2 regions of the Ferruginibacter lapsinanis genome follow, and region 1 is predicted to be linked to the other one. Evidence: riboswitches for the same ligand, from Rfam matches in the RefSeq annotation. Region 1 holds a riboswitch; the other holds the start of a gene.
What was found. Region 1 has a riboswitch for cobalamin ahead of LK994_RS11430 (ribonucleoside-diphosphate reductase small subunit). Riboswitches for the same ligand answer to the same signal wherever they lie in the genome.
Positions count from the first base shown of each region.

Region 2: another riboswitch for cobalamin. It lies ahead of LK994_RS06035 (TonB-dependent receptor plug domain-containing protein); the one in region 1 lies ahead of LK994_RS11430 (ribonucleoside-diphosphate reductase small subunit).

Region 1 covers NZ_CP086063.1:2,702,885-2,719,344, forward strand. The annotation lists gene rocD (ornithine--oxo-acid transaminase) at 1-145, opposite strand, end outside; gene LK994_RS11415 (VOC family protein) at 374-856, shown strand; gene amaB (L-piperidine-6-carboxylate dehydrogenase) at 861-2,384, opposite strand; gene LK994_RS11425 (fibrobacter succinogenes major paralogous domain-containing protein) at 2,480-6,304, opposite strand; cobalamin riboswitch at 6,455-6,664, shown strand; gene LK994_RS11430 (ribonucleoside-diphosphate reductase small subunit) at 6,767-7,738, shown strand; gene LK994_RS11435 (ribonucleoside-diphosphate reductase subunit alpha) at 7,785-10,133, shown strand; gene LK994_RS11440 (hypothetical protein) at 10,204-10,812, opposite strand; gene bioA (adenosylmethionine--8-amino-7-oxononanoate transaminase) at 10,900-12,183, opposite strand; gene bioD (dethiobiotin synthase) at 12,185-12,796, opposite strand; gene LK994_RS11455 (aminotransferase class I/II-fold pyridoxal phosphate-dependent enzyme) at 12,793-13,911, opposite strand; gene bioB (biotin synthase BioB) at 13,946-14,923, opposite strand; gene panB (3-methyl-2-oxobutanoate hydroxymethyltransferase) at 15,043-15,861, opposite strand; gene LK994_RS11470 (hypothetical protein) at 16,004-16,460, opposite strand, start outside.
Region 2 covers NZ_CP086063.1:1,365,634-1,382,093, reverse strand. The annotation lists gene LK994_RS06055 (sugar-binding protein) at 1-10,749, opposite strand, end outside; tRNA gene LK994_RS06050 (tRNA-Arg) at 11,149-11,220, opposite strand; gene LK994_RS06045 (MarC family protein) at 11,288-11,878, opposite strand; gene LK994_RS06040 (cysteine-rich CWC family protein) at 11,955-12,185, opposite strand; gene LK994_RS06035 (TonB-dependent receptor plug domain-containing protein) at 12,257-14,125, opposite strand; cobalamin riboswitch at 14,233-14,429, opposite strand; gene LK994_RS06030 (PepSY domain-containing protein) at 14,480-16,072, opposite strand; gene LK994_RS06025 (TonB-dependent receptor) at 16,144-16,460, opposite strand, start outside.

The DNA of each region.
Region 1 (16,460 bases):
AACGTTTTCCATCTACATCATACACAAAAACACCTTCGCCTTTTTCCAGTACTACTGGCAGAGGATGATAGTTGTGTGCTCCGTAATTTTCTTCAAGGTCGATGTATTGTTGCGAATTAGCCGATATGTTTATTGTTGAATGCATTTATTTAAAGTTTCAGATGTTTAAAATGTTGAATAGGTTTAAAAACTGGGTTGTGCCAATTTACCTGATGTTTGATGATATAGACAAGGATAGCTGCTCCTCTGAAACAGAGGAGTGCCTAAGAAATTCACTTAGTGATTCAGCAGATCAAGATTACTGCTGAGAAAATACGATATGTATCTGTTAGAAGAGATAGTTGTAAATTTGAGTGCAAATTAAAAAAAATATATGACATATACAATTCCTGCACAAACCCGTATCGGACATGTTCATTTAAAAGTAGCAGATATTGAGCGTTCGTTGAAATTTTACCGAGATATTCTGGGCTTTCAGGTAATGCAGCATTATGGTGATAGTGCAGTGTTTATCAGTGCCGGGGGCTACCATCATCATATAGGGTTGAATACCTGGCATAGTAAAGGAGCAGGGCCTGCACCGGTGAATGCAGTAGGCTTATATCATACTGCGATCTTATATCCAACAAGAAAAGATCTTGCTGCCATAGTTCAGCGTTTATTGGAAATAAAATATCCGTTGACCGGAGCTGCAGACCATGGCGTATCAGAGGCTATTTATTTAAATGACCCCGATGGCAATGGGGTGGAGTTGTATTGGGACAAGCCACAGGCTGATTGGCCTGTTGATGCAAATGGCAATTTAGATATGATCACAGCCAGATTAGATATTGATGAATTGTTAACTGAACTGTAAGGTTTTACAGATCAAATCTTATTCCTTGTGCTAATGGTAATTTATCAGTGTAGTTGATGGTATTTGTTTGTCTACGCATATAAACTTTCCATGCATCACTGCCGCTTTCTCTGCCGCCGCCTGTTTCTTTTTCGCCGCCAAATGCGCCACCGATCTCAGCCCCGGAGGTTCCGATATTTACATTCGCAATACCACAATCACTACCGGCATGAGATAAAAATCTTTCAGCTTCTCTTAAATTATTTGTCATGATAGCAGATGATAAACCTTGTGGTACATCATTCTGCAAAGCAATGGCTTCATCTAAGGTTTTATATTTGATCAAATATAAAATAGGAGCGAAGGTTTCATGCTGTACAATTTTAAAATGATTCTTCACTTCGGCAATACAAGGTTTTACATAACAACCGCTTTCATAACCTTTGCCTTTTAATACGCCACCTTCAACAATAAATTTGCCGCCCTCTGCTTTACATTTCTCTATAGCATCTAAATACATTTTTACTGCATCTTTATCGATCAATGGGCCGACATGATTTTTTTCATTTAGAGGGTTGCCAATTTTTAATTGCCTGTATGCATTCACTAATTTGTCTCTGAATTTATTATAAACCTTTTCTTGAATGATCAATCTTCGTGTAGAAGTGCATCTTTGACCTGCTGTACCAACAGCGCCAAATGCAGCGCCGATCAATGCCATATCAAGATCAGCATTTTCAGTAATGATGATAGCGTTGTTGCCACCTAATTCTAATAAGCTCTTTCCAAGCCTTGCGGCTACGGCTGCGGCTACGGCTTTGCCCATTCTGGTGCTGCCCGTTGCAGAGATCAATGCAATGTTTGTATCATTACTCATCCACTCACCAACATCTCTGCCACCAACAATTAAATTATTAACGCCTTTTGGTACATTATTCTTTTTAAAAATTTCCGTTACAATATTGGTGCATGCAATGGCGGTTAATGGTGTTTTTTCACTTGGCTTCCATACACATACATTGCCGCAGATCCATGCCAATGCAGTATTCCATGCCCATACCGCCACAGGGAAATTAAATGCTGAAATAATGCCTACAACTCCAAGTGGATGGTATTGTTCATACATTCTATGCCCGGGTCTTTCACTATGCATTGTTAAGCCATGTAACTGGCGTGATAGACCAACTGCAAAATCACAGATATCGATCATCTCCTGAACTTCGCCTAATCCTTCCTGTAAGCTCTTGCCCATTTCATAACTTACCAGTTGCCCAAGTGCAGATTTGTTTTCTCTTAATTTATCACCGATCTGTCTTACGATTTCGCCACGTTTTGGGGCAGGCCATAATTGCCATTCAGCAAAAGCTGTTTTGGCAGTATTTATAACTTCATCGTATGATCTTTTATCTGCACCTTGAACCGATGCAATTAATTTCCCATCAACAGGAGAGAAGGAATCAAAGATATCACCTTTGGATTTGATCCATTGTAAACCGGTAGATACTCCCGGATTATTTTCTTTTATCTGAAGTAATTCAAGAAATTTCATGGCATTTGTTTTAGTCACAGGTGTTGATCAATTTTATTATAATGAATCAATCACTAACTGTAAGTAAATGTAAACTTTTTAAGGCATTCTTACGATTACTGATCTTTTACACATCGGACAGAATATCCAATTCTTTTATCGTCACCAACATTGTTACTTGAGAGGGTACTGCTTGTACCAGTTAAGCCACGCCATAAGGCCCAGTTAATATTGGAAGTAGATTGTGTACTTGTCCAAAAAGAACCTGCATTACCTGTTACTGGTAAAAGAAATGCTCCGCCGGAAGTTCTGTACCCCCCTGCAAGTGCGGTAAAATTGCTGTTGTTGGTGGCGCCTGTATTCGGGCTTGGCCAGAATATAGTGCCTGTATCTTTCAATGCTGCACCAGAATTACTGTAAGTACCTGCACAGTTGGATAATGTATCCCATTCTATACTGGTAGGAATATGCCATCCCTGCGGAGCTAAGCCCCTTGGATCATTAACAGCATACCAATTATATAATTTACCAAATAAGACCCCATTGACAGTATCATTATTGTTATTGTAACACCATGCACCAGTAGTTAGACTAGCCCATTCTGTTGCAGATTTTACTTGTGGTATTGTGTCGCCGTTTTTATAGGTAACTACATCAAGGTTACGGGCCATCCATACCTGATTACAAGTTTTTACTTCAGGTATGCTGATAATATCTTTTGCAGTGAAGCTGCGTTCATTGCCATAAAATACACCCAAACTATTAGCTACATATGCTCTTACATAATACACAGTGTTAGGGGTCAGGTTTGTCATGTTTGCGGTATATATGCCAGTGCCACCTGCACTGTATGTTACTTTTGTTGGAAGGTTAATTGTCGGATTAGGATTGATATCCCATACAATACCTTTTGAAGTTAAGACTACACTGCCTTCAGATGATACACTAGCACCTGATACAGCAGTGTTGCCTGTTATAGCTACAGTTGGAATTGTTTTTAAAGAAGGTTCTATCAGTGTTACTACATTTTTTTCTGTGCCATATGCGGTGCCGTTAGCATTGGTAGCGTATGCTCTGAAATAGTAATTCTTGTTGGATAACAAACCAGTAATATTGCTGGTGAATGAAGCAGTTCCTGATCCATCATTGGTTTTTGTAGCTAGGTCAACAGTAGGGTTATGTGCTGTACTCCATACCACACCTTTTGCAGTTATAGGGCTACCTCCATCGGAAGAGATCACACCACCTGAAACAGTTGAATTATTGGTAGTTGATGATGCAGTATTTGTTGTAATTGCTGGTGTTGTAGTTAAAGTGGTAAAGCTGATTTCATTACCATAACCAGTACCTATCGCATTTGTAGCATAAGCTTTTACATAATAAGTAGTGTTTGGTAATAAGCCTGACATAATATTGCCGTATGACCCCGGGGCACCATATCCATCATTGGTTTTTGTTGGGAGGTTAATTGTCGGATTAGGATTAGTACTCCAAACAATTCCTTTTGCAGTGACAGCACTTCCTTTATCATTAACAAGTCTCCACCATACTGTTCCTGAATTGCTGGATATTCCATTGATCGAATCGGTTGCCAAAGAAGGAATATCTAAAGTAGTAAAACTGATCTCATTACCATAGCCTGTACCAATACTATTCGTAGCATAAGCTCTTATGTAATAGGTAGTGTATGGTTGTAATCCATTGATATCAGTTATATAAGTTGTATTACCTGACCCATCATTTGTTTTAGTAGTAAGTGCTATAGTAGGATTGGGGCTTGTGCTCCAAACAATACCTTTTGCAGTAACTGCATATCCTCCATTAAGAGAAATAGTACCACCGGATCTGACAGAATTGGTTGTGACCAATGTTGGTGATGTCGTTGTAATGGTTGGTACTTTATCTTTAGCGCAGCGGATTGAAAAACCTCTCCATTTTGTAGTTGGTACTGATTGGAAATAAGTTGAATAGCTATTTGTAGCGATCACTACCGCATTATTAGCATCCGTTTCAGTAGCCAGCCACCAATCTGCCCAGTCACGTAGATTGCCAAAATTGCCATCAGAACTATTGGTATTGCCACCCGGAAGAGCAGTGAAGTTTGTACTATTGGTTGCACCGCTATTAGGACTGTTCCAGTGTATGTAACCAGTTTCTTTCAACGGGCCACCACCTACAGTAGAGCCGCCTAAACAATTAGCAAGATCAGTATACTCAGCATTGTCAGGGATATGCCAACCTTGAGGTGCTAGACCTCTTGGATCATTCACAGCATACCAGTTATACATTTTGCCATATACGGAACCGTTAGCAGGGTCATTGTTGTAATAACACCATGCACCTGTTCTCATAGCATTCCATTGAGTACGATCTGTAACTTGTGGTATAGTATCTCCATTTTTATAAGTTGATACATCTAAATTTTTACCTGACCATATCTGGTTGCACATAGCAACTTCTGTTATTGTGGGATCAACAGTAGTAAAACCAATTTCATTGCCATACGAGGTAATGACGCTGTTAGTAGCATATGCTCTGACAAAATAAGTAACACCAGGCAGTAACCCTGAAAGGTTACTTGTAAAACTGCCCGAGCCGCTACCATCAACAGTTTTGGTTGATAACGCAATTGTTGGATTATGACTTGTGCTCCATACCACACCTCTTGTTGTTACAGGAGTTCCTCCTTCTGCAGTAATACTTCCTCCACTCATAGCGGTAGTACTGGTAATGGATGATATACTATTAGTTGTCAGAATGGCTCCGTTCAGTGTTGTAAAACTAATTTCATTTCCATAGCTCGTTCCACCACTGTTAGTAGCATAGGCTCTTATGTAATAAGTAGTATTGTTTGAAAGACCTGCAATATTGCTGATAAATGAACCTGTACCGGTTCCATCTATCGTTTTAGTTGTAAGATTTACTGTCGGGTTAGAAGATGTACTCCACACAACTCCTCTAGCGGTAATACCTGCACCACTAACAACATTTCCCCCGGAAACAACTGAGTTGTTAGTTAGTGAAGAAATAGACGTGGTAGTAACAACTGGAGGATCTGGTAATGTTTTAAAACGAATAATGTTACCGAAGATCAAATTTGTTTTAGTTTGTAGATAAGCTGCAACAAAATAAGTTGTAGCAGGTAACAGTCCTGTTATAAAACTTGAATAATGGCCTGATATATTTCCTGACGGTCCGTCCGATGTTTTTTTATTAGAGAAAACAACGGTATTTGAATCTGTGCTCCAAAGCACTCCTTTAAAAAATATTGGGGAACATGGATCAGTAATAAAAGTGCCACCCGAAGTTGCTGTTGTATTAGTAATAACCGTAGGAGAATCTGTAAATACAATAGTAAAAGTATTTGAAGTAATAAAGCTTGATTCGTTGCCGTAAGCTGTGCCAACTGCATTGGTAGCATAAGCTCTTACGTAGTATTGGGTAGACGCCTGTAAATTACTGATACTAGATTGAAAAACACCTTTTCCTGTACCATCATAAGTTTTAGTGGATAGGTTAATTGTAGGGTTTGGCGAAGTGCTCCACACAACACCTCTTGATGTTACAGGAGCATTGCCATCAGCAGTTACATTGCCGCCAGTCATTACAGAACAACCTGTTATTTCAGCAAGGCTTGTAGTAGTGACAGTAGGAAGCTGTACATTCATATTAAGGTTGCCATGTATGATAAACTTAGCATTGGTAGCCACAATAAAAAAAGCTCCATCTGAAATTGTTTGAGTTACATCCAATACACAACTGTCATTAATGGCCGGAGCTATTACGATGCTGTCTCCTGATGGTAATGTTAATGGAGGAATGATGTTATTAGTCCAATTGGAGGATACTGACCAATTACCATTGCCGGTAAATGTATAAGTTTGTGAGAATCCAACTGTTGCAATTAGTAAAAAAACAAATGATAAAAAAAATGCTTTCATGTTTATGGAAGTGTAATAAGGATTGCCAAAAATAAAGTTATTTCTTTTTACATCGATCAATTATGTGTGAAATCCTTGCCTGTTAACACTTTTAAAACTTGTAAACAATTTGTGAAAAACATTATCGAATTGTTGCCGTCATCAGGTGTAATATTGCACTGTTGTTGAGGTTCTTAGTTCTATTTCCAATTCATTAGTAGTAACAAGATTAAAAGGGAATCCTGTTCAATTCAGGAGCTATCCCCGTAGCTGTAAGTCTTAAAGATTTTTGCACCTCAAAGCCACTTTCCGCCGTCAGGCGGATGGGAAGGCAGCAAAAACAGGACGAGCCAGAAGACCTGCCTTTAACAATGACATAACAAAAACTATACTTTCGGCGGAAAAGTAGCGGTATAATAAAGTAGACGATTTTGCTCTTCTTTTTTGCACCTTATTTGTGTCGACGGTAATCAAAAAATAAATATGCAGAACGAACCGATTTTACAGGATAACAAAGACCGCTTTGTGCTCTTTCCGATCAACCATCAGGATATCTGGAAAATGTATAAACAGGCGGAAGCAAGTTTCTGGACTGCTGAAGAAATTGATCTTACAGCCGACTTGCAGGATTGGGCAAATAAGTTAACGGAGGATGAAAAATATTTCATCAAACATGTGCTGGCATTTTTTGCGGCAAGCGATGGTATTGTAAATGAAAATCTGGCAGTTAATTTTTTACAGGAGGTGCAATATCCTGAAGCCCGCTGTATGTATGGCTTTCAGGTGATGATAGAAAATATTCATAGCGAAGCGTATTCACTATTGATCGATACTTATATTAAAGACCCGATTGAAAAAGACAGATTACTTAGAGCAATTGATACCATTGATTGTGTTAAGAAAAAAGCTGAATGGGCTTTACGCTGGATCGATAAAGGAAGTTTTGCAGAAAGATTAATTGCTTTCGCTGCTGTTGAAGGTATCTTTTTTAGCGGAAGTTTCTGTTCTATTTTCTGGCTAAAAAAACGTGGACTAATGCCTGGTTTAAGTTTTGCCAATGAATTGATCAGCCGTGATGAAGGGTTACATTGTGATTTTGCATGTTTGCTTTATACCAATCACTTAATAAATCAATTACCAAAAGAAACAGTTACCCAAATTATCAGAGATGCGGTAACGATAGAAAAAGAATTTGTAAGCGATGCTTTACCTGTGGGATTAATTGGCATGAATGCAACCTTGATGTGCCAATACATTGAGTTTGTTGCAGACAGATTATTGGTGGCCTTGGGTTGTGATAAAATTTACAATGCCACCAATCCTTTCGATTTTATGGAATTGATCTCTCTGCAGGGCAAAACCAACTTCTTTGAAAAAAGGGTAGGCGAATATCAAAAAGCAGGTGTGATGAATGACAGCAGTTCGAAAGCATTTACAATGGATGAAGATTTTTAAATAAAAAATTACCCTTAATATAATTACTACCTAAATTCTCTAACACATGAAAGTAATAAAACGCAATGGCAAAAGTGAAGCCGTACACTTTGATAAAATCACTTCGAGAGTAATGAAGCTGAGTTACGGTTTGCAATTAAAGAATGAAGATGTTATTGAAATCGCAAAAAAAGTAATTGCAGGTATTTACAATAATGTTACCACTACAGAATTAGATAATCTGGCTGCGGAAACCGCAGCATCATTTACCACTAAGCATCCTGATTTTGCAGTATTGGCAGCACGTATAGCTGTTTCTAATTTGCATAAAAATACATTAAAGTCATTTTCAGAAACAGCTGGATTATTGTATAATTATGTTGATGAGAAAACAGGCGAGGTGGCTCCATTGATCGCTGATGATGTTTGGGCTATCATTCAAGAGCATCAGGATGTGTTGAATGCATCAATTATTTATGAAAGAGATTATCATTTTGATTTTTTTGGATTTAAAACATTGGAAAAATCTTACTTATTAAAAGTTAACGGTAAAATAGTTGAACGTCCGCAACATTTGTTTATGAGAGTTGCATTGGGAATTCATAAAACAGATATTGATGCTGCGATTGAAACTTATAATTTGATGAGTGAAAAATGGTTTATTCATGCAACTCCAACTTTATTCAATGCTGGTACACCAAAACCGCAAATGAGCAGTTGCTTTTTGCTGAGTATGAAGGATGACAGTATTGCTGGTATCTATGATACGTTAAAAAACTGTGCCATGATCTCTCAATCTGCAGGAGGAATTGGTTTAAACATTCATAATATCAGAGCTACAGGTAGTTATATAAAAGGAACAAACGGTACAAGTAACGGAATCATTCCAATGTTGAGGGTATTCAATGATACAGCACGTTATGTAGATCAGGGCGGAGGAAAACGCAAAGGAGCATTCTCTGTTTATTTAGAACCATGGCATGCAGATGTGTTTGAATTTCTAGACCTGAGAAAAAATCATGGGAAAGAAGAAATGAGAGCAAGAGATCTGTTCTTAGCGCTTTGGATTCCTGATCTGTTTATGAAAAGGGTAGAAGAGAATGGCAACTGGAGCTTGTTCTGCCCGAATGAAGCAAAAGACCTCCACACCAATCATGGAAAAGTTTTCGAAGCATTGTATGAGCAGTATGAAGCTGAAGGAAAAGCAAAGAAAACAGTTCCTGCACGTGATTTGTGGAATGCAATTTTAGAATCGCAAATAGAAACGGGGACACCGTACATTTTATATAAAGACGCTGCAAATGAAAAGAGTAATCAAAAGAATTTAGGTACGATACGCTGCAGCAATCTTTGTACAGAGATCATCGAATACAGTGATGAAAATGAAACAGCGGTTTGTAATCTGGCGTCACTTTCTTTACCTCGTTTTGTTGAAGGCAAGACTTTCAATTTTGAAAAATTATTAGAGATCACTCAGATCGTCACTAAAAATCTGAACAAGGTAATTGATAACAATTACTATCCAATCCCTGAAACGAAGTTGAGTAACTTCCGTCATCGACCTATTGGTTTAGGTGTACAAGGTTTGGCGGATGTATTCATGTTATTAGGTTTGCCATTTGAAAGTGATATGGCAAAGATGCTGAACAAGAATATTTTTGAAACGATCTATTATGGCGCTTTAGTAGCATCAAACAATGTTGCAAAAGAATTTGGTGCTTACGAAACATTTAAAGGTTCTCCATTAAGTCAGGGTATTTTACAATTTGATATGTGGAATGTACAACCAAGCGATCGTTATGATTGGGATAGTTTACGTAAATCAATTATGGAACATGGCGTACGCAACTCTTTATTGTTGGCACCGATGCCTACTGCCTCTACGTCTCAAATTTTAGGAAATAACGAATGTTTTGAACCATATACTTCAAATATCTATAACCGTCGTGTATTAAGCGGTGAGTTTGCAGTGGTAAACAAACATTTACTGAAAGATCTGATGAACTTAGGTTTGTGGAACGATCATATGAAACAACGTATCATCGCTGCTAATGGTTCTGTTCAAAATATTGAAGAGATACCTGCAGATATGAAAGAAATTTATAAAACAGTTTGGGAGATCAAGCAACGTAATATCATTGATATGGCGGCAGACAGGGGAGCATTCATTTGTCAATCACAATCATTGAATTTGTTTGTAGCTGATGCAAATTTCGCAAAACTTTCATCAATGCATTTCTACACATGGAAGAAAGGGCTGAAGACCGGGATGTATTACCTTCGTACCAAAGCAGCAGCTGATGCAATTAAATTCACAGTTGATGCATCTGTTTTAAATCAAACAAAAGATGAGCAAGCTGCACAAATATCTTGCTCTTTAGATAATAAAGATGAGTGTATGAGCTGCGGTTCTTAAAGAAATAAACTGTAACCAAAAAGGGCCTCAACTTTTTTTGAAGGCCCTTTTTAATTTTAATAAATTATTATTAGTTAGCTAAAATTTCTTTCTCTACTGCATTGATCCAAACATTGAATAATTTTTCTTCCACTTCAACAACAGTACTGCAAAGTTTTTCCCAATCAGGTGAAAATTCTTTCAACTGATGTTTCATCTCTGCCAAGTGATTGATCTCTTCAGCGATGATACTTTTTACGTTCACGGAACTTTTCGTTTCAGTCAATACATCCTGGTATTTGGGGTAGAGTTCATCTGCTCTTACTTCGATGGCATAGGTTACCAGAAGATAAGCAGCATATTTCAGGTCATTGCCTATGTAGCCAAATGTATCTTTCAAAAAACGGCACACTTTAATATCCAGCTCATGAATATAATAGAAGCTCATTTTAGGAGCAAGTAAATATTTTTTTTCATAGGTAGGACAGCTACCCTTATCTATCTTCTGAATTTGCTTTTTCAGGTAATAAGCATGCCTGGCTTCTTCAGCAGAATGTTTTAAGATCATTTCTGTTGCTAAAATAGGGTGCTCACACTTTTTGATCTTTTTAGCGCCTGCATTCTCCATCATAGAAAGCGTATTCAGCCACTTTGCATGCAGTTTATTGTCTTTCACTACTGTTTCAAAAATATTTTCCATAATTATGGGGCAAAGATAAATTTTTATCGAACACAGATGGTACTGATTTGACTTATGACCACTTATCTGTGTAATCGGCCTAATCAGTTAAATCAGTGTTCTATCATTCAGGTAGGTCAATGATTGTTCTATAGTGGTATAGATCTTACTCAATTCCTTCTTAGTAATGCAGTATGGCGGCATGATGTAGACGATATTGCCAAGCGGACGTAACAGTACCCCATTTGACAAATAGAACTTATAAGCCAGATCTCTGATTGAATTAAAATAAGAGGTATTCTGTTTGGTATTCAACTCAATTGCCAGAATAGTGCCCTGTTGACGAAGCTCTTTTACAAAATCGTGAGATGAAATTGATTCAGCAAATTTTTTATGTTGCTCAGTGATCATTGTGATCTGATCCTTACATTTTTTACTTTTTAGTAATTCAATACTTGCATTGGCTGCAGCACACGATAAAGGATTGCCTGTATAAGAATGTCCGTGATAAAATGTTTTTGTTTTGTCATTGGCATAAAATGCATCATATATTTTATTTGAACATGCCGTAACACCCAAAGGCATAAAGCCCCCTGTTATTCCTTTCGATAAACAAATAATATCAGGTTTACTCTTTACGTATTCTATGGCAAAATTTTTGCCTGTTCTACCAAATCCCGTCATCACTTCATCTGCAATGCAGAGGATATTTTTTTTCTTTGCAATAGAAAGCAGCGTATCTAAATGTTTAGCACTATACATTTTCATTCCGGCAGTGCCTTGTATCAACGGTTCAAAAATAAATGCTGCCACATTTTCTTTATCAATTAAAGCAGTAAATTTTTCAGTTACTTCTTTAATGTTTTCTTTTGTTGGAACAGGTATATGTGAAACTTTGAATAAATGTTTACTGAAAGCAGCATTGAATTCATTTCTCTCTGCTATACTCATAGCACCGAAAGTATCACCATGGTAAGCGCCTTCAAATGCGATAATATTTATTTTGTTTTTGACACCTTGATTGTGCCAGTATTGAAGCGCCATTTTTAAAGCAACCTCAACGGCTGTTGATCCATTATCTGAAAAAAATATTTTCTTAAAATGATCAGGTAAGACGCTGAGTAAATTTTTTGAAAGATCGATCGCCGGTGTATGTGTAAACCCTGCAAATATTACATGTTCTAATTTTTTTGCCTGGTCAGCGATTGCTTTCGCAATGATCGGATTGCTATGCCCATGTATGTTTACCCACCAGGAAGATACTGCATCGATGTAAGTATTTCCATCTTTAGCATATAATGTACAGTTCTCTGCACTGTCAATATGAATAGGAGCTTCAGCCGTTTTCATCTGGGTGAATGGATACCATATTGCATTATCTTCTTTTGGCATATTAAATTTTTATTGGCCCTTGCTTTACAAAATTATCAATTGATGTTGCATTAATTTCTGATAATGCAGGAATGGAAAACAATATAGGTAAGTCAGTATATTGCCTGATAAAATTTTCTGAAGAAAGATTGCTTTCCCCTGAAAAAACAAGTCCTTTTAGAAAAATGTTTTTTTGTCTTAAAGCTGAGACGCTTAATAGGGTATGATTAATGCTTCCTAAATAATTATTTGAAACGAGTATTACCGGTAAACTGAGTTGTTCTATCAAGTCAATATTCAAATAGTTGTATGCCAAAGGACTCATGATACCGCCAGCGGTTTCTATTACAATATTGTTATCTGATCTTGGCAGATTGATATTTGCTTTAATAATTGTTGTCCCATCAATTTCAGCGGCATAATGTGGGGATGCAGGGGTATTTAATCGATATGCTTCCGGATGAATTTTGCATAAAGGATTACTCACCACTCTTTTGATAAAAACACTGTCTGAGTTTTCCAAATCACCAGCCTGAACTGGTTTCCAGTAATCATAGCCTAATGCCTGGCATATTACGGCTGAACAAATTGTTTTGCCGATGTTTGTATGTATCCCTGCAATAATTACACTCATGCAATAAAGTTTTTTATTTCTTCAACCAACATATCTATTTCATTGACAGTATTGAAAGTATGCAAACTTATGCGTAATCGTTCTGTGCCTACCGGAACCGTTGGAGGCAGGATCGCTTTTACAAAAAAGCCCTTATCTCTTAAATAATAGGAGAGTGCCTTTGTTTTAAAACTATCACCAACAATTATTCCCTGAATGGGAGAGCAACTATCAATAAATTGCAATCCCTTTGTTTTACCAACCGTTTCTCTAAAATGACTGATCAAATCAAATAAGTATTTTCTATCAGCTGTAGGCAACAATTGATATGCCTGCTGAATTTGCAAAAATGTATGTGGAGGTAATGCTGTCGCAAAAATGAATGAACGTGCATTATTGATCAGGTAATTACGCAAAACATTACTCCCGGTAACAACAGCACCATGTAAACCGATTGCTTTTCCGAAAGTATATACAGTGGCATATACATCATTTTGCAAATTGTATTTGCAAACCAAGCCATCACCTTTATCACCCAATACACCAATGGCATGTGCTTCATCAACTAATAACAATGCATTGTATTTTTTGCATAGTTCGCTGATAGCAACCAATGGAGCTTCATCTCCATCCATTGAGTAAATAGATTCTACTGCAACAAAGATTTGCCCGGTTGCCTGTTGCATTTTTTTTTCCAGGTCAGCTACATCATTATGTTTGAACTTATATCGATTGGCATGGTTAAGCCTGATACCATCAATAATACTTGCATGAATTAATTCATCGGAAATGATGGTGTCGCCTTTGGTTGCAATACAGGAAAATAATCCAACATTCGCCATATAGCCTGCATTAAAAATTAATGCAGCTTCAGCATGATGAAAGTCAGCAATAATTTTTTCTGTAGTTTCTGCTAATTCGGAATTGCCGGTAACCAGTCGTGAGCCGGTTGCTCCCGTTGGCTGGGTCTTTACTTCTATTGCTTGTAAAGCAGGGAGTTTGGAAAATCCTAAATAGTCGTTGGAGCTAAAATCAATTCTATTACCTACAGTAACTAACTCACGTGATAAACCACTTGCTTCTCTGGCATCCAACTTTTGTTGTAAGGTTATATCAAAACGTTGATTAGCATTCACAATAAGGTAGTTTGTTGATGAAGGAGGTTTCTCCTTAGTTGCTAACGGCTTCTTTAAAAGGTTTACGTGGTGTTAAACCAAGCATTTTAAACATCTGCATATCTACATCAAAATCAGGATTAGGTGTAGTTAATAATTTTTCTCCTGCAAAAATAGAATTAGCACCAGCCATAAAACAAAGTGCCTGTTCAGCTACACTCATCTCATTTCTGCCAGCCGATAAACGCACCACGCTTTTTGGCATGATGATCCTTGCAGTAGCAATCATTCTTAATACTTCATCAATAGGTACGATCTGATTGTCCTGTAATGGGGTTCCTTCTACCGGTACCAACCGGTTGATCGGTACAGAATCGGGGTGAACTTCCATTGTAGATAAAGTATGTAACATTTTTACTCTGTCATCATCCGTTTCACCCAAACCAACAATACCTCCACAACATACACTTAGCTTGGCTTTCCGCACATTATTCAGTGTGTTGATGCGATCATCAAAAGTTCTGGTGGTAATAATATCACCATATTTATCGCTACTGGTATCAATATTATGATTGTAGGCAAAACATCCTGCTTCTTTCAGTCTTTCGGCCTGTTCGTACGTCAGCATACCCAATGTACAGCATACTTCTAATCCCATGTCATTTACTTCAGTTACCATTTCCAACACACGGTCAAAATCTTTGTTATCTCTTACTTCTCTCCAGGCAGCTCCCATACAAAGTCTTGATGCTCCGTTTGCTTTCGCCACTTCAGCTCTTGCTTTTACTTTTTCTACCGTCATCAACGGTTCTACTTCTATATCAGTTTGGTAACGGGCAGCTTGCGGACAATACGCACAGTCTTCTTTACATCCTCCGGTTTTAATAGAGATCAGGCTACTGATCTGTACTTCGCTGTAGGCCTTATTTTGGCGGTGAACCGAGGCTGCTTCAAAGATCAGATCCAGCAGTGGACGGTAATAGATATCTTTTATTTCTTCTAAAGTCCAGTCGTTTCTAAGCGTAATTCCCATGGTATGAAATTAATATTTTTTTGCAAATATAAAAGTTTACAATGATTCAATAGATATATAGAATCGTTTAGTGCGTTGAGTCATTTAACTTCAGATGACTTAAACCATTAAACAATAATTTAATATTGTTCATTCTCGTTGGGGAAATCTCTGCTTTTAACATCCGAAACATATTGCTGTACAGCTCGCTTTATTTGTTCATCCAGGTTAAGATATCTGCGTAAAAAACGAGGTTTAAAATCTGTGTTGATACCCAGCATATCGTGCATTACCAATACTTGTCCATCACAATCCCCTCCGGCACCAATACCAATAGTAGGAATAGAAAGACTTTCACTTACCTGCTTAGCCAATGCAGCTGGAATTTTTTCCAAAACTATTGCAAAGCATCCAGCCTGTTGTAATAACAAAGCGTCTTTTCTCAATTTATCAGCTTCCTCTTCTCCGGTAGCTCTTACAACATAGGTTCCGAATTTATTGATGGATTGCGGTGTTAATCCTAAATGTCCCATTACCGGGATACCTGCACTTACGATCTTTTTTACAGAATCGATGATCTCTTCGCCACCTTCCAGTTTTACGGTATGGCCACCACTTTCTTTCATTATTTTGATGGCAGATGCCAGGGCTATTTCAGAATTAGATTGATAATATCCAAATGGGATATCAACAACGATCAAGCATCTTTCTCTTGCTCTCACTACGCTTTGAGCATGATAGATCATTTGGTCTAAAGTAATAGGAAGGGTAGTGTGATGCCCTGCCATTACATTACTGGCACTATCACCCACCAAAATGATATCAATACCCGCTTCATCAAACAATTTTGCAAACGAATAATCATAAGCAGTGATCATGGAGATCTTCTCTCCATTCTGTTTCATTTTTTGGATAGTGTTGGTAGTAACTTTCTTAATTTCTTTGTGCTCCGGACCCATTGTTTACTGATCTGTTTTGAGTGATTAGATATTTTTATAAAAGAAAAAGGAATTGACTCTGCATTAGAATAAAACAAATCCGGTGATTACACTGTAAATGTAAAGATTAAATAGAATTAGTGAAAGTTTTTTCTTTTAAAGATCATTTCTTCTTACTTACTATTTTTCTGGTATTTTCATCAAATATTACACCCCAATAATCGGTTAAGCCTAAGGATATTCCTGAAGATGTTATTACATTGATCTGAGGGACGAAAGCGATCAGTTTGCTGTACATTTTTTCTGTGGCAAAATCAAAATAAAAATCCTGGATCAATTTGTAAGTGTAGAGACTATCATAATTAATTTCCGATAATACCTTTTTTGTCCCTGTCACGTTACCCTCAACGTCATATACCATAACCTCTATGGGAGGATTGTGATATGCTTCTATTTGTTTAGATTGAATGACTGATGCCGAGGTTGGATAGATACTCATTTCTGTATCGTATGCTTTGATCTTTTTTGCTTTAATGTCTTTAAATAATTGGTTTCCCAAACTCCAGTTATTGATCGTTAGTACGCCGGTTTCTGTAAAATTACCTGAGGGGGTAGCTGAT
Region 2 (16,460 bases), 1.3 Mb from region 1:
GTAAGTAACACCATGCCACGTGAAAGAACTGCAGGACGTTTGGTTGATCGTTTTTGTAGTTGGTTGAGTGATCGTCAGATTCAAGGTCGTTAAGCTATCGCAACCTACACTGTTCAGTGTATCAAAAGTATGAACACCGGAAGCGGTGTACGTTGTTCCATGCCAGCTGTAGGATGAGCAGGATGTTACATTAAGTGTTTTTGTAGTCGGTTGGGTGATAGTAAGATTTAAGGTCGTTAAACTATCGCAACCTACACTGTTCAGTGTATCAAAAGTATGAACACCCGAAGCGGTGTACGTTGTTCCATGCCACGTGAAAGAACTGCAGGATGTTTGGTTGATCGTTTTTGTAGTCGGTTGGGTGATAGTAAGATTCAAAGTTGTTAAGCTATCGCAACCAACACTGTTTAATGTATCAAAAGTATGAACACCCGAAGCGGTGTACGTTGTCCCATGCCACGTGAAAGAACTGCAAGACGTTTGGTTGATCGTTTTTGTAGTCGGCTGAGTGATCGTAAGATTTAAGGTCGTTAAGCTATCGCAACCTACACTGTTCAGTGTATCAAAAGTATGAACACCCGAAGCGGTGTACGTTGTTCCATGCCAGCTGTATGATGAGCAGGATGTTACATTAAGTGTTTTTGTAGTCGGTTGGGTGATAGTAAGATTTAAGGTCGTTAAACTATCACAACCTACACTGTTTAATGTATCAAATGTATGAACACCGGAAGCGGTGTACGTTGTCCCATGCCACGTGAAAGAACTGCAAGACGTTTGGTTGATCGTTTTTGTAGTCGGTTGGGTGATCGTCAGATTCAAGGTCGTTAAGCTATCACAACCAACACTGTTTAATGTATCAAAAGTATGAACACCCGATGCAGTATAAGTAACACCATGCCACGTGAAAGAACTGCAGGATGTTTGGTTGATCGTTTTTGTAGTCGGCTGAGTGATCGTCAGATTTAAAGTCGTTAGACTATCGCAACCAACACTGTTCAGTGTATCAAATGTATGAACACCCGATGCGGTGTACGTTGTTCCATGCCAGCTGTATGATGAGCAGGATGTTACATTAAGTGTTTTTGTAGTCGGTTGGGTGATCGTCAGATTTAAAGTCGTTAAACTATCACAACCAACACTGTTCAGTGTATCAAAAGTATGAACACCCGAAGCGGTGTACGTTGTTCCATGCCAGCTGTATGATGAGCAGGATGTTACATTAAGTGTTTTTGTGGTTGGCTGAGTGATAGTAAGATTCAAGGTCGTTAAGCTATCACAACCTACACTGTTCAGTGTATCAAACGTATGTACACCCGATGCGGTGTACGTCACACCATGCCAGCTGTAGGATGAGCAGGATGTTACATTAAGTGTTTTTGTAGTTGGCTGAGTGATCGTCAGATTTAAGGTCGTTAAACTATCACAACCAACACTGTTTAATGTATCAAAAGTATGAACACCCGAAGCGGTGTAAGTAACACCATGCCACGTGAAAGAACTGCAGGACGTTTGGTTGATCGTTTTTGTAGTTGGTTGAGTGATCGTCAGATTCAAGGTCGTTAAGCTATCGCAACCTACACTGTTCAGTGTATCAAAAGTATGAACACCGGAAGCGGTGTACGTTGTTCCATGCCAGCTGTAGGATGAGCAGGATGTTACATTAAGTGTTTTTGTAGTCGGTTGGGTGATAGTAAGATTTAAGGTCGTTAAACTATCGCAACCTACACTGTTCAGTGTATCAAAAGTATGAACACCCGAAGCGGTGTACGTTGTTCCATGCCACGTGAAAGAACTGCAGGATGTTTGGTTGATCGTTTTTGTAGTCGGTTGGGTGATAGTAAGATTCAAAGTTGTTAAGCTATCGCAACCAACACTGTTTAATGTATCAAAAGTATGAACACCCGAAGCGGTGTACGTTGTCCCATGCCACGTGAAAGAACTGCAAGACGTTTGGTTGATCGTTTTTGTAGTCGGCTGAGTGATCGTAAGATTTAAGGTCGTTAAGCTATCGCAACCTACACTGTTCAGTGTATCAAAAGTATGAACACCCGAAGCGGTGTACGTTGTTCCATGCCAGCTGTATGATGAGCAGGATGTTACATTAAGTGTTTTTGTAGTCGGTTGGGTGATAGTAAGATTTAAGGTCGTTAAACTATCACAACCTACACTGTTTAATGTATCAAATGTATGAACACCGGAAGCGGTGTACGTTGTCCCATGCCACGTGAAAGAACTGCAAGACGTTTGGTTGATCGTTTTTGTAGTCGGTTGGGTGATCGTCAGATTCAAGGTCGTTAAGCTATCACAACCAACACTGTTTAATGTATCAAAAGTATGAACACCCGATGCAGTATAAGTAACACCATGCCACGTGAAAGAACTGCAGGATGTTTGGTTGATCGTTTTTGTAGTCGGCTGAGTGATCGTCAGATTTAAAGTCGTTAGACTATCGCAACCAACACTGTTCAGTGTATCAAATGTATGAACACCCGATGCGGTGTACGTTGTTCCATGCCAGCTGTATGATGAGCAGGATGTTACATTAAGTGTTTTTGTAGTCGGTTGGGTGATCGTCAGATTTAAAGTCGTTAAACTATCACAACCAACACTGTTCAGTGTATCAAAAGTATGAACACCCGAAGCGGTGTACGTTGTTCCATGCCAGCTGTATGATGAGCAGGATGTTACATTAAGTGTTTTTGTGGTTGGCTGAGTGATAGTAAGATTCAAGGTCGTTAAGCTATCACAACCTACACTGTTCAGTGTATCAAACGTATGTACACCCGATGCGGTGTACGTTGTTCCATGCCACGTGAAAGAACTGCAGGATGTTTGGTTGATCGTTTTTGTAGTCGGTTGGGTGATAGTAAGATTCAAAGTTGTTAAGCTATCACAACCAACACTGTTCAGTGTATCAAAAGTATGAACACCCGAAGCGGTGTACGTTGTCCCATGCCACGTGAAAGAACTGCAAGACGTTTGGTTGATCGTTTTTGTAGTCGGCTGAGTGATCGTAAGATTTAAGGTCGTTAAGCTATCGCAACCTACACTGTTCAGTGTATCAAAAGTATGAACACCCGAAGCGGTGTACGTTGTTCCATGCCAGCTGTATGATGAGCAGGATGTTACATTAAGTGTTTTTGTAGTCGGTTGGGTGATAGTAAGATTTAAGGTCGTTAAACTATCGCAACCTACACTGTTCAGTGTATCAAATGTATGAACACCGGAAGCGGTGTACGTTGTCCCATGCCACGTGAAAGAACTGCAAGACGTTTGGTTGATCGTTTTTGTAGTCGGTTGGGTGATCGTCAGATTCAAGGTCGTTAAGCTATCACAACCAACACTGTTTAATGTATCAAAAGTATGAACACCCGATGCAGTATAAGTAACACCATGCCACGTGAAAGAACTGCAGGATGTTTGGTTGATCGTTTTTGTAGTCGGCTGAGTGATCGTCAGATTTAAAGTCGTTAGACTATCGCAACCAACACTGTTCAGTGTATCAAATGTATGAACACCCGATGCGGTGTACGTTGTTCCATGCCAGCTGTATGATGAGCAGGATGTTACATTAAGTGTTTTTGTAGTCGGTTGGGTGATCGTCAGATTTAAAGTCGTTAAACTATCACAACCTACACTGTTTAATGTATCAAATGTATGAACACCGGAAGCGGTGTACGTTGTCCCATGCCACGTGAAAGAACTGCAAGACGTTTGGTTGATCGTTTTTGTAGTCGGTTGGGTGATCGTCAGATTCAAGGTCGTTAAGCTATCACAACCAACACTGTTTAATGTATCAAACGTATGTACACCCGATGCAGTATAAGTAACACCATGCCACGTGAAAGAACTGCAGGATGTTTGGTTGATCGTTTTTGTAGTCGGCTGAGTGATCGTCAGATTTAAAGTCGTTAGACTATCGCAACCAACACTGTTCAGTGTATCAAATGTATGAACACCCGATGCGGTGTACGTTGTTCCATGCCAGCTGTATGATGAGCAGGATGTTACATTAAGTGTTTTTGTAGTCGGTTGGGTGATAGTAAGATTTAAAGTTGTTAAGCTATCACAACCAACACTGTTCAGTGTATCAAAAGTATGAACACCCGAAGCGGTGTACGTTGTTCCATGCCAGCTGTATGATGAGCAGGATGTTACATTAAGTGTTTTTGTAGTCGGTTGGGTGATAGTAAGATTTAAGGTCGTTAAACTATCACAACCAACACTGTTCAGTGTATCAAAAGTATGAACACCTGAAGCGGTGTACGTTGTTCCATGCCAGCTGTATGATGAGCAGGATGTTACATTAAGTGTTTTTGTAGTCGGTTGGGTGATAGTAAGATTTAAAGTTGTTAAGCTATCACAACCAACACTGTTCAGTGTATCAAAAGTATGAACACCCGAAGCGGTGTACGTTGTTCCATGCCAGCTGTATGATGAGCAGGATGTTACATTAAGTGTTTTTGTAGTCGGTTGGGTGATAGTAAGATTTAAAGTTGTTAAGCTATCACAACCAACACTGTTCAGTGTATCAAAAGTATGAACACCTGAAGCGGTGTACGTTGTTCCATGCCAGCTGTAGGATGAGCAGGATGTTACATTAAGTGTTTTTGTCGTCGGCTGAGTGATAGTAAGATTCAAAGTCGTTAAACTATCACAACCAACACTGTTCAGTGTATCAAAAGTATGAACACCTGAAGCGGTGTACGTTGTTCCATGCCACGTGAAAGAACTGCAGGATGTTTGGTTGATCGTTTTTGTAGTCGGTTGGGTGATAGTAAGATTCAAAGTTGTTAAGCTATCACAACCAACACTGTTCAGTGTATCAAAAGTATGAACACCTGATGCAGTGTAAGTAACACCATGCCACGTGAAAGAACTGCAGGATGTCTGGTCGATCGTTTTTGTAGTTGGTTGAGTGATCGTAAGATTCAAGGTCGTTAAACTATCACAACCAACACTGTTTAATGTATCAAAAGTATGAACACCCGAAGCGGTGTACGTTGTTCCATGCCAGCTGTATGATGAGCAGGATGTTACATTTGTAGTGCTTGAAGATGTTGGTTTAACCATAACGTCAAGTGTTGCCGAGATTGCACATTGCCCTGCAGTTGGGGTAAAGGTATAAGTGGTAGTTCCTGGTGTAGATGTACTTACAGCTGCATTCCAGGTACCGGTTATTGCCGGCGAGTTGGTAGAACTTGTTGGCAATGTTGGAGCAGTTGTATTCTGGCAAACAGGGGCAACTGTATTAAATGTAGGGGTTACGGGAAGAGGAGCTACTAATTTTATTGAATCAGTTTGAATAGTGTAAGGAATTACACAACCATAATTAAAATAAGACGCTTTACCATTGGTGGTAAAATTCACATAAGCCCCATCATTAATAGTTGATGCGCCTCCATGCGCTCCATTTGTATTTATCAGAGAGTCAGTACGATATATAGCCGTGTCGGTACATCCTCCTCCAAAATTCATCACCAACTGCCTCGGGCCTGCCGATCCGGTATTATTTGCAAAATGCCCTGATGCATTACCCGAGCACTGAAACAATACATACAGCGTATCCTTCAAATTAGCAAAACTGTTAAAAGAAGTAGTCGTCACATTACTCGTGATCAATACAACATCAGCTCCTGCAGGTAGTGTTGCCGGTGCCGCAATTATTTTCCCCCCTCCTGTAATCGTTGCATTTACATTAGTAATAAAAGTGGGGTCAGTACAGAATCCTCTCCATGTATCGGTCGGTGTAGGCCATTCTGCAGTTAATGTTGAATAGGCCAATGGTGCTTGTCCAACCTGAAAGAAAACCATTTCCTGTTCATATTCTACAGGCGAACAGGCATCTACGAGAATGCTCTTTATCTGAAAACAACCAGTAGGAATGACTGGCGCAGATGAAGAAGAACAACCATTAGAATCAGTTACTACTACCCTATAGGTGTTTTCACATAAACCGGTTATTACCCGGGTGGTAGCACCATTACTCCAGGAATATGTATAAGGAGCAGTACCATCTAAAACATCTGCATATGCTGTACCATCACACACCCCTTGACATGAAGGAGCTGTTCCGTGCACAGAAACTACCGGAGTTGGATTGACTGTTAAATTTAGTGTAGCTGCTGAATCGCAACCTGCACTGTTTGTCAAATGAAATGTTTGTGACCCTGCCGCAGTAAATGTCAGTCCATGCCAAGTATAAGGTAACGCAGAAGGACATACGCTGATATTTGTGATGCTTGAAGTTGCCGCTTTAACAGTAAACAACATGGTCACAATAGAATCACAACCAGTTTTAAAACTTGTAAGGGTATCGTAATACGTTCCATTTGTAGTGATCGAATAATTGCCCCATGCATAAGGTAAATCAACAGGACAAACAGCAATACTTGTAGTAGTACGAGCAATCGTATCGACAGCAACCCTTACAGTATCAGTAATGATACAAGGAGTTGAAATGGAGATATCATCAATCGCAAAGTCATTTCCTATTCCATTAGTATTATTATCATAAAAAGCAATATTCGCTGAAGTTCCGGTTGCAACCCATGTATACGTTACATTTTGCCATCCGCCACAAGCTGTAGAAGCCGGAGCCGTATAAACACCCAGACTTGTATTGTTTATTTTAGTCAGCACCTGGGCTGGATTTGACGATGCAACAGTTTGTATCCAATAACTAAATGTATATGTGGATCCTGTATTTACAGGAACAGTTTGTTCCCAGAATTTATATGTAGCGCCATTCCCGGCATCCGATCCATCCACTACCATCATATTACCCGTACCGGTAGTATGATCTCCGCAAGTTGTAAAAAACTGATCATGCCCATTCGGATTTGTTCTGACAGAATAAGTTTGTCTTGCCGTAGTTTGCGAAGTATAATACCCATATTCAGAAGTAAATCCAACATTTCCTGCTTCAAAATCAGGGTTAACGATCAGATTTGTTATGTTTTGTGAGGTAACTGTATACGTGGTAGTTGATGCCGGTGATGCTTTAGGATTTGCAATGCTAGCATTACTAAGCCCTGTAGATGGCGTCCATACATAACCGTTAGCTCCTCCGCTTGCAGTAAGTTGAACAGAATCTCCTTTACAAATATGTGCATCATCAGATACAACAAGAGGGCTAACAAAAGTTTGCAGCGTAATTGTCTGGCTTGGCACTGAACTTAAAACAGCATCGGTAACCGTAATAACATAATCCCCTTGTGCAAGCCCGGTAAAATAGCCTGTTGTATTGGATGTATAAGGCCCTCCGGGGCCGGCTAGCGAATAAGTATATGGAGAGGTTCCTCCAGTACCTGTAGCTCTTATCGATCCATTAGAAAAACCAGAACAGGATGGATTGGTATTATCATAAATGATAGAAAGAGGAGCCGGTGTACATATCGTTAAAGGCAATTGTCCAAACAAACTTGGATTATTGAAAGCCTGTGTGTTATTCGTACTCCACGACACCTGTGTTTCTCTTGCGCCACCATTGTCATCATCATCCACCTGCACATCAATCCCGATTGTTCTGCCATTTGTAGCAGAACCACCAATAGCTGTCCATGGAATAGCTATTTCTACTATATAACCCACACCTGCCGTTGCCACTACCCCTGCACTTATCGCCCCTATTTTAGCAGCGCCATTTGTTCCTGCATTTTTAACCCCATTCGCCCCCACTCCTATCTGAAAATCATTGGCATCGTATGATGTGCCTTTTTCATTTAATCCATCAATAAATATTTCTACACCATCGTCATCCCACCAGTTTCCTCCATCATTGTAGATATTAGGATCTTTCACATTAACCAGGATATACAAATTCGTTGCATCGTATAAAGTTTTCCATGATGTACCAACAAAATCTGCAGAAATAGTTCCTATTGTTGTTTTTTGAATAGGCAGATAAGTAGCTTTTGTCCAGGCTGCATCAATACTGCCATTGATAACAATTGGAGTAGTTGTATTCGGTATCACTGAACCATCGCACAGTACTCCGCAATTATTTACTGTTAATACCAATGCAACTGTAGAATCGCATCCAAGAGAACTGGTAATTGTTGTACTATACGATCCTGCACTATTATATGAATGTCCATTCCAGATATAAGGCAAAGCAGTGTTACAAACAGTTGTATAAGTTGTATCAATAACAGGGGCAACAAAAATTGTATGATTGAGTGTACTGTCAGAAACATACGCCCAGTTATCAATCAAACGTTGATTCCCCCATGAACCGGCATCCTGGGAAGGGTTGGTTCTATTTGTGTTACTACATGTAGCACTTGGCGGAGAGCAGGAGCCACATTGAGTCCAGCCATGCACATATACTCCGGCAGTATTCACACCACTTGTACCGTCAACAACCGGTGTAGCAGAACAATTATTTGCGGTAGGTAAATTTGTGTCATTCCAATACAAAGTATTACTTGGCGCCCCCGGCCCATTTAATCGGGTCACACTCAGTCCACCAAAAATTTCAATATCACCCATTACAAAATGCGTTTCTCCAATATTTGCAATCTTCACTTTAACATTCATTGCCTGGGATACCGGAATGGTATTACCGAGCCCGTCTAAACCATTAAATGGAACAGTATTTACTCCATTGATAAAAGCTACGGTATCAACGACATCTATAGCATCAGTATAAATGCCATTATTATTTACATCAATGTATATATACCCATTTTGTGAAAAATTGGTAACATTAAAGACTATATTGCCAGCGGAAGAGCAGGTACTGGTTCTTGTAAAGGTAGGCGTAGAAAGGGTTGGCACCGGTGGTGGAGATATCAGCGATTCTGTTACCTGTCCACTCCCTGCAGCTATATTAAAACGAACAGATGATGCAGGCAGATCTGCAGCAAACGCAGAAAAAAATATTTTATCTTTCCCGGGACAATTTGCAAATTCCGGACTGAGTGGTGAAATGGGGCCGCTGTAAGAAATACTTTGATACGCAGAAGTGCATGAACCTGCTGATGTTCGAACCCCCAATGAATCCGATACAATTACATAGTTTAAGCCATTCATTCCGGAATAAGTGGCAGCATATTGATATCCACTTGGCGTTAGAAAATATAAAGTAAAATCAGGTTCAACACCGGTGCTTGTATCATGCCCATGAACACTCTCAGTCCAAACTCTGCCCGGCAAAGCGGTTCCTCCTGCATTATATACATTCAAACTCGGACAAACAACATCATTACCATTAGTACCTGCAGGTATTGCCTGCACTGTCCATATACCTTCGGTTGCTGCTGTTACTGTAATCTGTGCCGTCGAACATGCGTTACCGATAGTTGTACCAACTGTACAGGTGCTGTATAAACCTGTTGGCGTATACACATTTATTGTCCAGATGCCTGCAGAATTATCTTCAGTTCTTATAATATTCCAATCTATTTTTTCTCCTGCTTTTGCATATGCATATAAATAGAAAGTCCCTTCCCTTGCTCCGGATCCGTTTAGCGGACCACTACCTCCACAATTTCTTACAGCAGCGGCCGGGGTAGTGAAAGTTAAATCTGTTCCATAACTTACTCCTATTGCATTTACCGCAAATGATCTTATATGATAAGTTGTGTTGGGTAATAAGCCTGACAGTGAAGTAGTATATGACCCTGTGCCAGCAACACCATTAATTATCTTCCCTCCACCGGTAGTGCTATTTGTATCGGTAATTGCATTTATACTATAAATAAGCCCTTTTTCAATAACAGCAGATCCTCCATCACTTGTAACATTTCCACCGGTGCTTGCTGTAGAACTCGTAATACTGGTTGCTGCTGTAGTTGTTACGGTTGGCGGGTTTAGTATAGCAATTGTTTTTGTGCCTTGTGCAGCTACTGAACCGCAAGTAGTAGGGGTACCCGAAAAAGTCAGATTGGCTGGCGTTAACGCAGCTGCTGTAATTGAATGCCCTGCGGTTGCTCCAGCTGCGATATTTGCGATTACCCAAAAATAACCGGAACTTCCTGAAGTAATTGCCTGACTGAATGAACCGAAATTTATGGGACTTGTTGCAAGACCCGTGGTAACAGTGCTTAAAAGATTGGTAGTGCTGAAAGTATTGGTAGTTGTGTAATAAAGTTTATAGTTCGTTATATCGGCTGCTACCAAACCACTGTTAGTGAAAGGGAAAGTGAAGCCTGTTACTGTAAGATTAGCAGAAGCAAGTATCGAAAAATTTGTCAGGATATTATTGCTTGTTCCATTACCTATATTGCCTGCTGCGACAGTTGTATTAGCTATCATTGTTGCATTTGCACAAGATGCGATGGATGAAGTTCCGCAGATAACAACATTCTTGATATGTAGCGTTCTACCATTGCCACCGGTTATGTATAACCTGATTGGTTCGGTAACACCATTAGCAACATTTATTGACAGCGGTATATTTACATTTGTAGCAGAGCCATTGGTTGTTCCGGAGATAGTACCTGATGCACCTATTGAAGTTGTCCCATCATATACATTTGCAACTAAATTGCCACTGCTATTATTTACATAAGCCGTAAATGCTATACTGGTAATAGTGAGATTATTTCCTGCACTAGGTGTCACGGGAAATTCTAAATAAATGCCATTTGCGGTATTTACTGTTGCTGGCCAGGTACCACTTGGCGGTGTAAAAACCTGGTAATTAGTAGCATAAGTAGGGGCATTCATTCCAGAGCCAATCAATTCTGTATTCCCTGTTGTAGAAACCCCACTATTAGCAGTTTGAGCAGTTGATGACGCCAAAGACCATGTCTCACAAAATTGTGCAAAGAGATTAGTTGAGAGAAAAATTGAGCAAAAAACTATAACGCATTTCTTCCTTACATAGCAAAACTTATGTAAAGGGGATAACAATCTCCATACTAATTTGGTTAGAAGTAAAGTCATTGAAAATAGTCGAGTATTGAATGCGGTCTTGCTGCAGTTTTGGTTTTACATAAATGAATCGTTCAAGGGGTATAGATAAGGGCAAACAGTAACTAAAGATAAGGAAAATAAGATATAGTTTAAAATAATAGTTTATAGGGAAAAATACTATCCCCCGGGGAGGGTAAAAGTGGCAACCAGAAAGAAACGCAGTTGTTTTAAAAGCCTACAAAACAACTGTATATTACAAGAAACAACAATTTATTTTAATGAAAGTGGCCTCGCCTAGAATCGAACTAGGATCTGGAGCTTCGGAAACTCTTATACTATCCATTGTACTACGAGGCCATGTATATTTACGAATCTTGATCTACGAATTAAGGATATAGAAGCCCCATTAAGTCATAAATATCAATTACTTCCCAAACTTCACAATATTACTACCAAAAATTTTCACAGCGATGGCTAATAGTATCACACCAAAAAATTTTCTTATTACAGACATACCATTCGGTCCCAGAAACTTTTCAATCCACCTTAAAGATTTCAACACCAAATAGATAACTATACAATTAATTAAGATGCCAATCAATATGTTTACATCTTCGTAGTTAGCTTTTAAACTCATTACTGTGGTCAATGTTCCGCTTCCCGCAATTAAAGGAAATGCAATGGGTACCACACTGCCGGTTTTAGCATTGCTATCAGGTTTAAAGAACTCGATACCCAATACCATCTCCAACCCCAAAATAAAGATCACAATACTACCGGCCACAGCAAACGATTTCACATCTACTCCCAATATTTTTAAAAACTCCTGCCCTACAAATAAGAACAAGATCATTAAACTACCGGAAACAACCGTAGCCTGTGCAGATTTGATAACACCTCCCATCTTTTCACGTAAAGAAACAAGTATAGGCACAGAACCAACCACATCAATTACAGCAAAAAGTGTAAATGACACAGTAAGAATCTCTTTTAAAGCTATCTCCTTTAAACTCACAATGAAAAAATTTTATGCAAAGATATATATTTGTTTCAACGAGTACTGCAAAGGGCTACAGCAGATAGGACAAATCTCAGCGATGCAATCTTACCTGAGCAATTTGTAATTTTTTAGACTGGTGGTAACTGTCTTTAAGTTTATTTAAACAGTTGGCGCAGAGACAATCCGTATATAAAGATTCAATATAACCTCTCTCCGCTTCGGATAAAGAAATAGTGGAGCACTGGCATAAGTTGATCGTACCAACTTTACATTCAAAGCCGGCACTACACTTAGGACAAACTTTATTTTCGTGTACACACATAAGTAATAATTAAACCAAAGACAGACCGAAGTATTACTCCAGTCTGTCATAATGATCAAATATAAACTTTATTAAAATCTGAAGCTGATACCTCCGGTTATATTAAACCCTTGAGAAGCATAGCCATATACTTCGTAGTAATCTTTATTCAACAAATTCTTTGCATCAACAAATAGTTTCAATTTTTTGGGTAAGATATCAAATGAAGCATATGCATTCCATAAAAAATAACTTTTAAGTTCTACTACAGAACTGGTGTAAGTCATCATATCAAAATAGTTATCAGTTCTTTTACCATAATTATACATATTAGTGCTTACAAATAATCTTGGTGTAATTTGATAGGTGATCGTTGCGCCAATTGAATGCTTTGGTCTTTTAACAAGATTGAAATAAGTAGTGTCCTTGCCGCCTTTTGTAGTTGTTACCTCACCGTCAACAAAAGCATAGAATAGTTTTGCCTGTATTTTTTTGTCCACTTTAATGGTGGCTTCTATTTCAACGCCGTGATCATCTTGCTTGTTAAGATTTACATAATTGTAAAATGCATCCGTAGTAATTACATTTTTTATTTTTCTTGAGAAATAAGTTCCTCTTACATCAAAATCTTTAAACGATGCCTGAACACCTCCCTCGTAGGTTTGTGATGTCTCTGGTTTCAGATCAGGATTACTACCGTACTGTCCATATAATTCTCCTAAAGATGGAGCCCTGAATGCAGATGCCACATTTGCAAATATTTTAATATTGTCATTGATCAGATAAGATGGATTAATGCTATAAGAAAAATTATCTCCATATTTTGAATGTTTATTATAACGTCCGCCAAGTTCTACATTAAATCCACTAATATTTTTTATATACAAAGAAACATAAGGGCTTGCGATATTTATTTTTGGTCGTTTCGGCGTAGCCTTATCATCTAATGATTGCAATATTCTGTAATCGAATCCGGCAAGGGCTCCCAAATGATCTGACAATTCATATGTTGCATACACTTCTGCAGTATGAGTTCTTCCATCATAAGGACTATTGCCATTCGTGCTTTGGTATAATCTGGATGTTTCATCATGTGCATACTGTGCTGTTATTGTTCCTTTTTTGAAATTTCCCTGAAAAATACTACCAACAGAAAGTACCGAAGATATGTAGGTATTTGCTCCATCTGTAAACGCATCCTCATCATAACCGCCATTAAAATACTGATAACGGAAGTAAGGTTTGAAATGAAAATTCTTAGTTATACCTGCGTCAAAATTCAAGTATACGCCATTTTGATTGAAGCCATCTTTATCAAAATTTTTATCGCCTGCTGTATCTTTTGCTTCTGAGATACCCTCCGTTTGTCTGTGTATAAAACCAATATCATAAGATGAATTTTCTATCGTTCCGCTTACACCAACATTTGTACTAAAAGTATTGAAACTTCCTGCTGCAACAGTTCCATACACTCTAGCTACTTTATCAGCTCCTTTTTTAGTAATGATATTGATCACACCGGCAACAGCATTACTACCATATAAAGTAGATTGTGCTCCTTTTACAATTTCTATTCTTTCAATTTGTTCAATCGGAATAAGCCTTGGGTCAAATGCACCCGTCACACCCGATGCATCTGCTAAAGGAATTCCATTGATCAAAATAACGGTGTTGTTATTTTGTGCTCCTCTTAAATACAACGACTTGTCCTTTCCAGAATTACTGGTGGCTCCATTTACTACAATACCTGCCTGCTCAGTAAGTAATTGAGCAAGGTCTTTTCCCATACTTCTATCTAATACATTCCTGCCAATGACAGTAATGACCTTACCGGTTTGAGATTGTTTGATGGTTGATTTTGTAGCGGTGATCACTACTTCATTTAAACTTCTAGTACTGTCTTGTGCGTACAACTGACTACTGATCAATACAGCAGCCACAATAAAAAAATTCTTTTTCATTTTTGAAAAATGTTTTTTGGTGACTGCTTCCGAGAAATAAAAAAAGAAAGAAATATAAATGCTTTGCAGCTTTTACACTCCATGCCTTTCACCCGAAAGCTTTGAATGATTGTTACGTGACAGTGGCAGGTCTTCTGGCTCACAACACATTTTCAACACCTTCCCGTTATTACAACAGTGGTTATGAAGATTGAAATGTTACCCTATTCGGGTTGTTGTTTACAGCTACGGGGATAGCGTCGGATTTGCACCGACTTCCCTTTTAACCCCGATGATATCGGGGACCAAAATCATTGCAAATGTAATGTGATTGAAATTGATTTTTTTAAATAATTATTAAGATTACATCAACATTTATTGTTGTTGCCTGGTTTTTCGGGCCCTCATTTTAAAGTATAGTGTTAACCCTATCACTACTACAGCAATTTGCGCCAAAGCCCAAAACATAGTACTGATATCTCTACCGCTTTTCCCCGCCCAATCCATAAAATGATGTTTGTGGAGCATAGCAAAACTGTATCCTTCAATCAAATCTTTGTCATTTACATGCGCTGCTAGTTTACCTGTACTTGTTTCCACATAAAAACGCTCTTTACTGTTGCTGTTATAATGCACCCTCCATACAGGCAACCGTTTATTAACGAAACCGTATTCATCCTCAAACTTTGTGATAACAGTTGTTTTCACAATTTCATCCGGCCGATGTTTACTGAATAATGTTGCTAAATAATTAGCATATTTCATTTCTCCATCTTTCAATACAGTATGATCATCTGTACTTATATAGATGGCAGATGGTGCAGGAGCGACTTTACGTTTCATCATGTCCATAGCCCCGGGTATATTATTTTTTTTATTCGTCTCTTCTGATTGACTAAATACTTGCCAATAATTTTTGCCATTAATTTTTACAATAGAAATAGTAGTAATCTTTTTTTGAGCCCCTGCCGCAGCAAATATTTTTTTAATATCCAACAAAGCGTCAACAGGCGTAAATACATTTTGAGTAAAGAATTGAGCTCTTGTATCCGGTGAAAACTTCGTGAACAAATGAAATGCGCCGCTACCTGTAAACATCAATGTAAACAAAGAAATGACAATTGAAGTCCAACGGTGATTTCTCCTGGCAGCTACAACAGTATTGCCATTCGGCGTTTTTGTTTTGGTAATGCAAAAAATATAAATGCCCATTAATGTAGCAAGAAAAGCCATCGACATCAATACAATTTCAATCATTAATTTTCCTTTGCCTAAAAAATCTAACCATCCTAATGTATGGAACCAGGAAAAGAAAGTATCAAAAACTGCCCGTCTGTTATCCATCGCAAAAGCAAAACGATCCTGTTGTGTCTCTACATATATCCTGATCCCATCTTTTCTCTCAAAACTCACTTTATATGCAGGCAAAAAACGATTGATGTATTTGTACTCTTCATTAAATTTTTCAACCAATTCTACCTCGGTGATCTTTGCTCCACTTGTATCATTCAACACTGCCGTTGCAGCATTTACACAACAATCATGCAGGCCCGATATTACAGGTACTGAAATATTTCTGTTAGTTTTTTTTACTCCTTCCAAAAATTGTTTTGCCAAAAAACGAGCATACAACTCATCGCCGTTTTTCAACAACTTCCCATTTTGTGTACTGATATATTGCAACACATTTTGCCCGGGTAACTGTATTTGATAAAACCAATTATCAGCCAGTTGAACAATTCGAAAATTACTAAACTTGTCGATATTGTTTTTTAACAACGCATCCTGAAGCAATACAATTATCTTGGTAGTGTCGATTGTTTGAGGTGATAACTCCTGAGTTCCAACCTTAGGCCTGATAGTGGTCATTACAGGATGCATAAAACCACTTGCCGCCCAAAGTATAACCGGTATGGCAATGATCAGGCTAATTGTTCTATGCCATTTGTAAATATTTTTTCGAATCATTTTTATGTTATATGCCGATGAATAAATGATAAGAGCGGGTAACATAGTTGTCTACACTCATCTTGTCAGTTTTATTTCTTTGCAACAAAATTGTATTGAATACCCATTACAAAAGTTCTTGGAGCCGCAGGCGTAAAAGAAGTTCTGTCGGTTGCATTATTACCTCTCGTTGCACTGGTAGCATACAATGCATCGGCAATATTCAGGACGTTTGTATACAATTCAATTCCTTTCCACTTATACCCTATCCTGAAATTAAAAACATCATATCCTTTGTGCCAAATTGTATTGATCTGATTTTCATACCACCCATCCAGGTGTTGCCACTCAATCGCACTGCGAAAGTTTGGCAACCATGCAGGATAGTAGGACAGTTCTGTATTGAAAG